3 regions of the Frankia sp. AgPm24 genome follow, and region 1 is predicted to be linked to each of the others. Evidence: riboswitches for the same ligand, from Rfam matches in the RefSeq annotation. Region 1 holds a riboswitch; each other region holds the start of a gene.
What was found. Region 1 has a riboswitch for cobalamin ahead of MXD61_RS06105 (ABC transporter substrate-binding protein). Riboswitches for the same ligand answer to the same signal wherever they lie in the genome.
Positions count from the first base shown of each region.

Region 2: another riboswitch for cobalamin. It lies ahead of bluB (5,6-dimethylbenzimidazole synthase); the one in region 1 lies ahead of MXD61_RS06105 (ABC transporter substrate-binding protein).
Region 3: another riboswitch for cobalamin. It lies ahead of MXD61_RS06705 (VWA domain-containing protein); the one in region 1 lies ahead of MXD61_RS06105 (ABC transporter substrate-binding protein).

Region 1 covers NZ_JALKFW010000138.1:19,059-23,215, forward strand. Annotated here, with positions in the region: gene nhaA (Na+/H+ antiporter NhaA) at 1-85, shown strand, start outside; gene MXD61_RS06090 (HoxN/HupN/NixA family nickel/cobalt transporter) at 146-1,336, opposite strand; gene MXD61_RS06095 (hypothetical protein) at 1,626-1,988, opposite strand; cobalamin riboswitch at 2,263-2,433, shown strand; gene MXD61_RS06100 (CbtB-domain containing protein) at 2,446-2,664, shown strand; cobalamin riboswitch at 2,860-3,051, shown strand; gene MXD61_RS06105 (ABC transporter substrate-binding protein) at 3,213-4,157, shown strand, end outside.
Region 2 covers NZ_JALKFW010000203.1:75,061-79,217, reverse strand. Annotated here, with positions in the region: gene bluB (5,6-dimethylbenzimidazole synthase) at 508-1,194, opposite strand; cobalamin riboswitch at 1,224-1,425, opposite strand; gene MXD61_RS18700 (serine/threonine-protein kinase) at 1,632-3,851, shown strand; gene MXD61_RS18695 (hypothetical protein) at 4,020-4,157, shown strand, end outside.
Region 3 covers NZ_JALKFW010000144.1:12,292-16,448, forward strand. Annotated here, with positions in the region: gene MXD61_RS06705 (VWA domain-containing protein) at 1-1,366, opposite strand, end outside; cobalamin riboswitch at 1,598-1,747, opposite strand; gene MXD61_RS06710 (pentapeptide repeat-containing protein) at 1,878-3,005, shown strand; gene MXD61_RS06715 (helix-turn-helix domain-containing protein) at 3,139-4,157, opposite strand, start outside.

The sequences.
Region 1 (4,157 bases):
CCGTGTCTACCGCCGGATACAGGAAGCCGAAACTGTCGACCGCGACCACGACGGCATCCCCGACGTCTACCAGGACCCAGCCTGACCGACAGCCAACCGAACCAGTACGCCCCACCCATCCCGGCCATCCCGGGCGACAGCATGGTCAGCTGGTTTCGGCGGGCTGGGTCGATTCGCTGGGGAGGTTGGCGGTCCAGCGTTCCTCGACGCGGCCGAAATACCAGACAGCGAGCGCGATGGCCCAGGCGAGGAAGAAAAGGCCGACGATGCCGTAGCCGGCGTAGTCGAGGTTGATGTTGGCGATCCAGGCGAACGGCCCGGACTCGATCGTGAACCGGTCAGCAAGGACACCGACAAGTTCGATCGTGCCGATAACGAGCGCAACGATCACCGAGATGGTGGTGATGGTCAGATTGTAGAACACCTTGCGAACCGGACGGGCGAATGCCCAGCCGTAGGCGGCGTTCATGAACACACCATCAATGGTGTCCATGAGACACATACCGGCGGCGAACAGGATCGGCAGCACAAGGATCGAGTAGAAGGGCAGGTCGAACGCCGCGGCGCCGCCGGCGAGGACGAGCAGGCCAACCTCGGTCGCGGTGTCGAATCCGAGGCCGAACAGCACACCGATCGGGTAGATGTTCCACGGCTTGGTGACCGTCCTGGTCAGGCCACCGAGGAAACGGTTCATAAAACCGCGGGAGTCCAGCCGTCGCTCGAGTTCCTGCTCGTCGTAGTGCCCGTTCCGCATCTCGCGGAAGACCTTGACGATGCCAAGCAGAGCGGCGAGGTTCAGGATCCCCAACACCCACAGGAAGACACCTGAGACCGACGGGCCGATCACGCCGGTGATGGTGTGAAGCCTGGAGGAGTCGTCCTCGACCGGCCCGACCAGGGACTTGATACCGACCGAAAGCAGGAACGCGAGCGCGAAGACGATCGTCGAGTGGCCGAGGGAGAACCAGAACCCGACCGAGAGCGGTCGGCGTTGCGGGCCCGCACCTTCGGCTTCCCGCGCCGTGTTGTCGGCGATGAGCTTACGAGTGGTGTTGTCGACAGCGGCGATGTGGTCGGCGTCGAAGGCGTGGCGGAGTCCGAAGGTATAGGCCAGGACGCCGACCCCGGCGGTGAACACCGGATGGTCGCCGCCGAGATGGTAGCCATGCGGGGTGACAAGGGTGAGCAGAACGACAAATCCCACCACGTGCAGCAGGACGATAAACGCGGTCATCCCCGCCAGGGACCGCTTGTCCGCCCCCGTGAGGCTGTGCCGGAACCGGGCCAGCCGCCTCGGCAGGGACGGCTCGCCGACGCCGGGGGATGGGTGGGCCACCAGAGGTCTCCTCACTGCGGGGAACAGGCTCGACGCGGGCCCAGGAGGGAATGGTGTCAACGGCCACGCGGAAGCAGGACCCACATCGCTCGGCTGGATCGGCGAGTGGTCCGTGTCGTGACTGCGGGGCACCGGATCGGACAGGTCAGCCGGAGGCGCCGGAAGGGCTCCGTCGACCCGCCGGCATCAACACAGATGCAACTATGTCGCTCTTGCAAGGATGTTGCAACTGGCATGATGTGGGGCCGACCGCGCTGGTTTGGCTGATGGGGCGCCGTCAGGCGGCCCATCAGCGCTCGCGGCGTCCATAGATGGCAAGCGTCGCGGGGCCGACGACGTCCAGCCCGGGGATCGCCGCCAGATGCGCGACCGCGCCGGGAGCGGGTTCGGCCGGGCTCCGCGATCTCGCGCAGCGTGCCGCAGCTGGTACACACGACATGCAGATGGGGCTGCTCGGCCGCCCCAGGGCGGCTGCTACGTCAGCGATGAGCTGCCGCAACCGCGCCTGTTCGTCGCGCAGGATGTGGCCGCGGCTGGTCTCGGCGCCGAACTGGCGCCGGCTGGCCTGCAGTCGCTCGTACTCCGCCCAGGGGACAGTCGCGAATTCTTCGTCATCGTCGACCGGCCGTCGGGGCTTCACAGTCTCCGCCACAGCTTCTCTGGTGTCCGGGCGATTACCCATTCGGATGAAATGTAACTCTCAGTGACCTAATCATGGCAGGTGAGCCGCACAGGACACGCTCACGTTCCGCACCTCCCGGCTCGCCAGAGTCGGGCACTACCAGACGGTCCTTGCGGGATCCCAGAAGCCCACCCCGCGATGATCGGCCCCAGCCCGGTGGCCGTGGCGCGACCCCAGGGTTCCCGTCGGACCTGCCCGCTCCGGTCACACCGAGCCGGCTGGCCACATTGTCCGTTCTGTTCTCAGTTGTTGACAGGAACCCGGTGGAAACCAGATAATCCGATTGCTTGTGCGAGGAAGCCGGTGAAATCCCGGCACGGTTGCGCCACTGTGACCGGCCCGTCCGTCCTTCGGGGCGGCGGGGCGGGAGTCAGACCCGAGCACCAGCAGTCCGACCAGTCGGGACGCACAATCCCAGGGGGCACCTATGACGACACCCATCGCCGATCCGCAGTCGCGGCATCGGTCGATCTCCTTCCCGCTGACGGCTCGAGCGGCGGCCCTGGGCCTGACCGCGCTGCTGTCGCTGCTACTGCTCTACTTCATCGGAGTCGATCAGGGCGCCACGTCGATGTTCGGCTCGGATACGCATATCCACGAGTTCGTCCATGACGCGCGTCACTTCCTCGGCTTCCCCTGCCACTGAGCAGGGGTTGACGACGCGGATGCGGCGGCGGTCGCGCCACGAGACCGGGCTGGTTTCCCTTCCCGATGACTCGCGTTCTGGCCGGCCATCTCCCTGCTTCGGCATTCTTCCGGCATTTGGTTCACTGACCGGCAGAAATTCCGGGTGATAGCAGCACAATCAGCCAGTACTTCTTGCGGGCAGATAATTTTCAGCATATTTTTGCCATGTCGTGGTGTTCGGGAAGCCGGTGACAGGCCGGCGCGGCCCTCGCCACTGTGATCGGGATTTCCCGGCCTTTTCCACGTCGTCCGCGTGGAGTCACTGGGCTGCTGTTGCGCCTGGGAAGGCGGGCCGGGGAAGGCTTACCCGTCAGCCAGGAGACCGGCCACGGCATCCGAGTGACCCTTCCACGAGGTGTTGGAGAGGCGGTCCGCGTGCGCGCGCCGACATACCTTTTTCTTCCCATCGATGCCGGACGACGCCACCGCGGCGAGCCCGGGAGATCCGATCCGTCCCCTGCGCGGTCGCCGAGGTGGGCGCGCCGCGGCCGTGGTGGCGTCCGGCCGCTGGTCGCCGTCCTCGCCGCGCTCCTTGCCACGGTGTCCCTCGGTGCCTGCGGGGACGACGACCCGGGGTCGGCGGGCGGAACCGACACCCGCGGCTGCATCACCGACTTCAGGCAGGACACCGACTACTTCCCGGTCAAATCGACGTTCAGCCACGCCCGAAACGTCACGATCAGCTATCACCAGAGCTATCAGGTACTCACCGTCAAACAGCCCTACCCGGATGGCCGGCCCGAGTCCTATGTGCTGGTGCACTGCGGCGCGCCCGCGCCGACGCTCACCGGCGCGCTCGGATCAGCGCCACGGATCGAGGTGCCGATCCGCAGCCTGTACTCGGGATCGACGACCCATCTGCCGCTGCTCGTCGACCTGGACCGCACCGACACCCTGACCGGGGTGGCCAGCGCCGCCAGCGTCGTCAACGCCGACATCCGCCGCCTGATCACCGAGGGCAGGGTCACCGAGTACGCCGCCGGCGGGAAGATCAACGTCGAGAAGGTCGTCACCGGCCGGCCGGACGTGCTGATGACCGACGGCACCGACTCACCGGACTACGCCGCCATCCGGCGCGGCGGGGTCCCGGTCGTCGCCAACGCCGAATGGCTGGAGGGCGACCCACTCGGCCGCGCCGAATGGATCAAGGTGATGGCCGCGCTCACCGGCGACGAGGAGAAGGCCGGCAAGGTCTTCGACCGGATCGCCGGCGACTACACCGCGATCGCCGCGAAGGTCAGCGGTGCCGGTCAGCAGCCGGTCGCCGTCCTGCCGGGCTCGATGTACCAGGGCACCTGGTACATGCCCTCGGGCGGCAGCTACGTCGGCAAGCTTCTCGCCGACGCCGGTGCCGGCTACCCGTGGTCGGGCACCCGCGACACCGGCAGCCTGGAACTCGCCTTCGAGGCGGTGTATGCCAAGGCCGGGTCCGCGCCGATCTGGCTCGCCGAC
Region 2 (4,157 bases), on a different contig from region 1:
CCCGCGAACCCGTCGGTATGCCAGGCCGCGGCCACCGCGACGGGTCCGCGACCCGCCCGCGTCCGGGTGGCCACCACCATCCCGAGGGCCACCTGGATGGCCCGAACGGGCAGCCCACAAACGGGCCCGGTCCCGAACCCCGACCGAGACCCTGGAATGCCGAAGGGGCCTGGAATGCCGAAGGGGCCTGGAATGCCGAAGGGGCATAGCCCCAATACCGAACGCCGCAGACCTGATACCGAACGCTCGCAGCGCTGGAACCGAGGACCGAGGACCGAGGACCGAGGACCGAGGACCGAGAATCGGGGACCGTGGACCTGATGCCGAGGCCTGGTAGGTGTGATGCCGAGGGTTGTTCAAGGATTGCGACCTCTCCCCTGCCAAACAACCCTCGGCATGCGGCCGAGGCCGGCATGTGCACGAGCGGACGAACAGGCGGACGAACGGGTGGATGAACGGGCGGATGGGCGAACGACCGACCGTGGCCTCGTCACGGCTCGGTCTGGGTCACGGCTCGGTCTCGGTCTCGGTCTCGGGACGGGCCTGCCACCGCTCGCGGTGCAGGACGTCGGCCAGCGGGCGGCGTCGGGCCCAGCCGTGCCGCTCCAGGTCGGGCAGTTCACGCAGGGCCGTCACCGGGCCCAGGCACAGCCAGGCGACCGGGCGGATGCCGGCCGGGATCGCGAGCAGGTCGCGGACGAACGGTTCGCGGTAGAACGACACCCAGCCGACGCCGAGGCCCTCCGCGGTCGCGGCCAGCCACAGGTTCTGCACCGCCAGGCAGACCGAGTAGAGCCCGGTGTCGGCGATCGCATGCCGGCCCAGCACCGCGGGGGCACCGCGGGCCGGGTCGTAGGTGACGACCAGCGACAGCGAGGACGCCAGCACCCCGTCGATGCGGATCGGGGCGAACCGGGCGGCCTGCGCGGCGTCCAGGGACTCGGTGAACACCGCCCGCTCGCGCTGGACATGCGCGGCGAAGGCACGCCGGGTGGCGAGGTCGGTGACGACGACGAAGTCCCAGGGCTGGCTCAGCCCGACACTCGGCGCGGCATGCGCGGCGGCGAGCACGCGGTGCAGCACCGCGTCGGGCACCGGGGCGCCGGTGAACTCGCCGCGTACATCCCGGCGGCGATACAGCAGGTCGTAGAGGGTTTCGGTCTCGATGGTGCGACGATCACGTTCGGTGGACACGCCAGGCTCCCGCTGCCGGGCCGCCGGTGAGGGCGGCGCTGTGGCGGGGCCGGTCTTCGGACTCCCGGATCGACGCCGACCGCCCGCCTTCCCAGGCCGATCCGGCCCAGTGGCTGCGTGGGAGACGCGTGGGCGGCTGCTCCCCGGTCACCGCGGCGGGCCCGTGCCGGACTTCCACCGGCTTCCCGATTCTTCCCGGTCACCCGGGACACCCCGCATACGTTGCCGGGGCGGACGCTACCCGCTCGCCGGGTCCGGCCTGCCGGTTCGTCACCCGTCCGGGCCAGTCACGCGCGGGACGAACGGCGCGACCGTCGGCGCAGGAGCGGCGGGAGAGCCGGCGGGTTGCGGCCGAACCGTGAAAACGGCGCCCGGGCCCCATTTCCCGAGGACTTTTCACTCCGGTATGGTTCCTCCGAGCAGCCGGGCTCACCGGAGTGCAACTGGTCGGATCACGTCGGACGGGGAGCAGCGTGACGGTCGGCCCGGGATTCCCGCCTGGCGAACGTCCAGTGCCGGGTGTCGGCGCTGGCGGCCGGTGGGAGCTGCCCGGACTACCCCTTCGCCCGCACGATCCGGACGAAATCGGACCATATCGCCTGCGGCGTGTTCTCGGCGAAGGCGGGATGGGGACCGTCTACTATGCCGCCCGCGACGGGGCCGCCCCGGTGGCGGTCAAAGCCATCCGTTCCGAGTACGTCCTCGCGCCGGGTTTCCGGGGCCGATTCCTGCGGGAAATCGAGAACGCCCGGCAGGTGCAGCCCTTCTGCACGGCGGCGGTCCTCGACTTCGACACCGGTGACACTCCCTACCTGGTGACGGAGTATGTCAACGGCCCCGATCTGCGCCAGCAGATCACCTCCGGTGTGCCGCTGTCGGAGCACGACACCAAACGGTTCGCGATAGGTGTGGCCTCGGCGCTGCGGGCCATTCACAACGCCGGGGTGGTGCACCGGGATCTCAAGCCGGCGAACGTGCTGCTGGCCGTTCTCGGCCCGCGGGTCATCGACTTCGGGGTGGCCGCGGCGCTGGTCGGGCCCGCGCGCACGGGGGCCGACCGCGGCGACGATCCGGACGTCCCGCAGTGGCTGACCCCGGCCTACATGGCCCCGGAGCAGGCGCAGCGCGCCCGCCATCAGGGCAGTTTCGACATCTCCCGGCCGGCGGACGTCTTCGCCTGGGCCGGTGTGGTGCTGTACGCGGCGACCGGCCGGGCGCCGTTCGGTGAGGGCAGTTTCGCGGAGCTGTTCGACCGGGTCGTCTACGAGGAGCCGGATCTGTCCGGCCTCGCCCCCGACCTCGAGGTGATCGTCCGCCGGGCACTGCACAAGAACCCCTACCGTCGCCCCGACGCCGGCCAGCTGATCGCCAGCCTGCTGGGGGACGCCGAGGTGGAACCGGCCGACCAGGTCTGGGAGACCACGATCATCGCGCCACCGCGGCAGACGGTCCCCGAGCCGACCGGGAGGCCCCCTGACCTCCGGTCCCTGAACGGCGATGCGGGCGGCGCGAACGGCGCGGGCGCTGGGATCGCCACCGGCACCCGGGCGCCGGAACCGGGGCGGCCGCGGCGCCGTCGGCGCGCGGTGGCGGGCCTGATCGTGGCCATCGCGGCGGTCCTGGCCCTGGTCGCCGTGCTGGTGCCGACCTCGCCGATCTCCCCGTGGCATCCCTCCGCCCAGCTGGGGGCATGCGCGAACGTCAACATCTACACCGGGCAGCACGGCACCCCGTACAACGCCTACGGCAAGGAACTGGCCGCCCGCATCACCAAGCGCTATCCCGGTACCACCGTGGATGTGCTGGCCACCAACGGCACCGGCGACAACCTGCTGCGCCTGCAGGACCCGGCCGGCGCGACCTGCGCGACGGCCGTGGTCCAGCTCAACACCACCGTCGACGCGCGGTTCGGGGTCAACCAGTTCAGCAACATGCCGCTGACCGACCTGCGCACGGTCGGCCCGCTCTGGTTCGACCTGCTCCACCTGATCGTGCGGGCCGATTCGCCGATCACCACCGCGGCGCAGCTGTGTGACCGCAGGATCTCCACTGGTCTGAAAAGCTCCGGCACCGAACAGCTTGGTCAGGTGCTGTTTCAGAACCTGCTGAAATGCACACCGTCGAAGGTGGCCAGCGACCTTCCCCGGGGCCTGGCGGATCTGGCCGCCGGCCGCATCGACGGCCTGTTGTGGGCCGGCGGGGCACCAACCCCGCAGATTGTGCGGGCCCTGGGTGACGGGCTGCGGATACGGCTGTTGCCGCTGGCCGACGAACTTCCGGCGATGATGGCGAACTGGGACGCCGCCTACCGCTTCCGGCTCGGCGACAGGTTCATCGCCGGCCGGGTGTACGAGTCGGTGCCCGTGACCTCCGGCGACTATGGCGACGTGCCGGCGGTGAACACCATTGGTGCGCCCAACGGGCTGGTCGTCGACAAGGGCGCCGATCCTGATCTGGTCGCTTTCGCCGCACGCACCCTGGACATCCACCGCGCCGACTTCGAGCGGGCCCTGTGGGGGGCCGACGACGGGCGGCAGTTCCGCTCCGTCCACGACGCCATTTCGACCAGCTCGCTGTACTGCCTGGTCCCCCTGGCCAGCGCGGCCGAGAAGTACTACGAGGGCCTCGGTATCCGGGCGTCCTGCGCCTCGCGCTGATCCCTCGGCCGACCGTCGCCTTCCCCTTGTGTCACAGGGGATCGCCGCGTCACAAGGGCTGGTTGTGCGACACTCGAAATGCGGCCTTGACCTTCTGCCTGACAGGTGACGTTTCGGCTGCCGGTTTCGGCCACCGAGCGGAAACCGTCGGGGATGAACGGGAGCGCCATGGCTGACGCCACCCTCGGTCTGTACCTTGCCGACGTACGCGGGCTGAGTCTCGACAGACTCCGAAACAGCTCCGATGACACCCTGCGCCATGAGGTCGATCGCCTGCTCGACGACCTGGACCTGCGGTGCGCCTGG
Region 3 (4,157 bases), on a different contig from region 1:
CGTAGGGGGTGGTGGCCCGCGGGTCGCTGGTGTCCGGGTCGCCGGTGTCGGTCATCCCGCCCGGTTCCGCGGAACCGTCTCCCGGACCCTGACCGGACCCGCCGGGTCCCCCAGATCCGCCAGATCCACCGGGACCGTCGGGACCGTCGGGACCGTCCTCATCGTGATCGCCGTCGTCGTTCCCGCCGGGGCCCTCCGACCCATCAGGATCCTCGGGGCTGTTCCCGGTGTCGGGGTGGCGGGCGGTGGCGGCGTTCGAGGACGCGCCGGCCTGGCGGCGGGCCTCGGCCTGCTCACGGGCGCTGCTTTCGGCGGCCACGGCGTCATCGAGGCCGGCCAGGGCGTCGGCGAGGACCGCGGCGAGGGTGGCGTCGTCGAGGTCGGGGGCGTCGAACGGGCCGCGGCGGCGCCGATGCGGCAGGGCGAGGCGGGCGCCGGTGCGCAGGTCCGCGGCGCGCACGGTGTCGCGTCCCGACCAGGCGGCGAGTGCCAGCGCGGTGCGGGCCAGCACGACGTCGGCGCGCATCCCGTCGACGTCGAGGCCGGCGCAGATCGCGGCGATCGCGTCCAACGCGGCGTCGGTGAGGGTCACCGCCGGCAGGCGCACGGTGGCGGCGGCCACCCGGGCGGCGAGGCGGGCCTGCGCGGGCGCCCAGGCGGCGACGAACCCGGCCGGGTCGGCGTCGTAGGCCAGGCGGCGACGGACCACCTTGGCGCGCAGCCGCGGGTCACGGCTGGCGGCGACGGTGACGGTGAGCGCGAACCGGTCGAGCAGCTGCGGGCGCAGCTCGCCCTCCTCGGGGTTCATCGTCCCGACCAGCACGAACCGCGCCGGATGCCGGGCGGACACCCCGTCGCGTTCGACGTGGGCGACACCGGTCGCGGCCGCGTCCAACAGGACGTCGACGAGATGGTCGCCGAGCAGGTTCACCTCGTCGACGTAGAGGATGCCGCGGTGGGCCGCGGCCAGCAGCCCCGGACGCAGCACACTCACCCCGTCGGCGAGCGCCCGGTCCAGGTCGAGGCTGCCGGTGACCCGGTCCTCGGACGCGCCGACCGGCAGCTCCACCAGCCGCACCGGCCGCACCACCGACACGGACACCGGCGAGGTGGACGCGGACGAGGTGGACGTGGGGTCCGCGCCGGGTGGGGAGGCGGGCGGATGCGGTCCGTCCGGGCAGCGCGGGTCGGGGGCGGCCGGGGCGCAGGCGAACCGGCAGCCGCGGACCACCTCGACCGGGGCGAGCAGGTCGGCAAGCCCGCGGACCGCGGTCGACTTGGCCGTGCCCTTCTCCCCGCGCACCAGCAGCCCGCCGAGGGCCGGGCTGACCGCGTTGAGCAGCAACGCGAGCCGCAGATCGTCCATCCCGACGACCGCCGCCAGCGGGAACCCGCCGACCCGGTCCGCGGCGAACGGATCGGCCCGACCCGCCGGCGAGGTGGTGACACTCGACGGTTGCGCGCAACCGGATGGGAGCGCCGTGGCCGGTTCCGCGGAACCGGGTGCTGCTGTGGAACCGGATGGTGCTGTGGGTGGTGCTGGCATGCCGCTGGTCCTCCCCAGGTCCTCGCCCGTGGTCGTCCATCGCGACGGCCGGAGTATCCTGGCTCCCGGATCCTGCGCGCCGCCGTCGGCCTTCCAACCGCGCTGGCGGTCGTGACCTGCCCCTGTGGCTGTAGGGCACGTGGAGGGCGGCGCTCTCCGGTGACAGTGGCGGGACCGCGCCGGATTCGCACCGGCTTCCTCCGCTAGCTGTCGCGTCCGCCAGCATGTCACATCCGCCAGGCCGCGGTGGCGTCGTCGTCCAGGCCCCACCCGCCGGCCCGACCCGCCGACGTGCCGCGCTCCCGGTGGGACGAGGCGAAGGAGACCCCCCGTGTCCACCCCCCGACCGGACGGCCCACCCCCCGCACCCGCCTGCACCGACCCGGGGACGACGGGGACGACGGGGACGGCCACGGGGTCCGTCCCGGCCGCCGGCCGGGCCACGGCGGTCACGCTCACCCTGGTGGACGTGGCGCGGGTACGGGCCGGGCTGCGCGCCGACTGCGCCCGATGCGCGGGATTGTGCTGTGTGGTGCCCGGGTTCACCGCGTCCGCGGACTTCCCGATCAGCAAACCCCCCGGTGTCGCCTGCCGGCATCTGGACGGCGAGCATCGCTGCGGTATCCACACCGAGCTGACCGGACGCGGTTTCGCCGGCTGCGTCGCCTTCGACTGTCTCGGCGCCGGCCAGCAGACCACCCAGGTCACCTTCGCCGGCCGTTCCTGGCGCACCCACCCCGGCGACGCGCCGGTGATGTTCGCCGTGTTCGGGGTCCTGCGGGTCCTCCACGAGTCGCTTTACCACCTGGGCGCCGCCCTGAGCGCCCTCGACCCGTCGGGTTCGGACACCGCGGCGCTGGCCGCCCGCCTGCGGGAACTGTTCACCGCCACCCTCGCCCTGACCACCACCACGGACGCGGACCGGCTGCGCGCCGTCGACCTCGACCTCCACCGCCGCACCGTCCATCTCGCTCTCACCGAGGCCAGCACCGTCCTGCGCGGCCCGGCCGCCCCGTCCACCGGCCGGGCCGGCCCGAACGACGCCGGCACCCGCGGGGCCGGTGGGCGCGGGGTCCGCGACGGGGATCTGATCGGCGCCCGGCTGGCCGGCGCGGACCTGCGCGGCGTGGTCCTCACCGGACGTCTGCTGCTCGGCGCCGACCTGCGAGGCGCGGACCTGCGCCACGCCGATCTGCGCGGCGCCGACCTGCGCGGGGCGGATCTGCGCGGCGGGGACCTGCGCGGGGCGTGGTTCCTCACCCCGATGCAGCTCGCCGCCGCCCGCGGCGACGCCACCACCCGCCTGCCCACCGGCCTCGACCACCCCACCCACTGGCCCACCACGGCCATGGCGGACACCACGAGCACCGGCAGCACGCCAGCTCCTTCGTCCGCACCTCACAAACGCGGCCGGTCGGCACCTGACCGCCATCGACGCAGCCGGCGCACCCCACGATGACCAGAGACACGATGACCATGGGGGACGACGAGACCGCCTGTCCCTCGTCGTCAAGGCAGAAGGCACCCGTTCGCGTCGCGCCAGTACATATGCGGCGTTAGCTCCAGCGGCCCCGTGCTCGGGATGGGGCGGTCTACGTCGTCGTGGCGACCAGTGCCTTGCGGATGTGATCGCGGAGGTCAGCGACTGCGGGCTGGTTGCTGTGCGGAACGGCCATGGTGTCGAGCACGCGCAGCCGGGCGTAGCCGCGGGTGGAGGAGAGGCTGGTGATCGCGTTCACGGCGCCGTGGCCGGTGGCCACCGCCCCGGTGATGTCTCCGGCTTGGAACTGCACGGAGGCCAGCGGGGGCAGGATGACAGCGCGGCTGCGCTCGTATTCCGGGCCGTAGCTCGCTGCGGCGGTGGCCAGCTTTTCGATGGCTTCGCCTGCGAACTCCGGGTGGGTCAGTGCCAGCAGGTACAGGGAGTGGCCTTGCTGGGCGGTGATCTCGGCGTCGGTGACGTACCACGCCCACGGTGGGGTTGTGGCGGGGTCGGCAGCAGCGTAGGTGTCTTCGGCATTGCCGATGGCGCGGCGGGTGGGCTCGGGTTCGCCCAGGGCGGCCCGGCACCATCCGAGGACGGCGAACAGGTAGCCCTGGGTGATGGTGCTGACGGGGTGGCGGCGGTTGGCGGCGGTGGCAGAGGCGAGTTGCACCAGGCGCAGCGCTTCGTCCGCGCGGGCCGCGTGTGCGACCGGGTCGAGGCTGTGCAGGTGCAGCGCCTGATGCGCCAGGTCCAGAAGGAGGTCCACGGTGAGGTCCGGCGCGCGCGGGTGGTCGTCGGCACGGCGAGCGGTGTCGAGGGCGTAGGTCCACAGGCGACGAGCGGCGTCGTGGTCATCGACGTCGTAGGCCATCCAGCCAGCCATGCTCGCCAGGTCGGCGAGGGCGATGAGCAGCCGGTCCCGGACCTGCGGTGTGCAGGAGGAATCCTCGAGTCGGCGTACCTGGTGTAGCTGGGTGACGGCGGCGGCACGGTACAGGCCACCGCCGTGGGCGAAGTCGGCCCGGCGGAACCCGTCGGTGATGGCCTCGATCACGTCGACGTCGGCGGCGCCGATGCGGGGCCGGGACGCGGGTGTGATGTCGCCGGGCAGCAGGGAGCCCAACC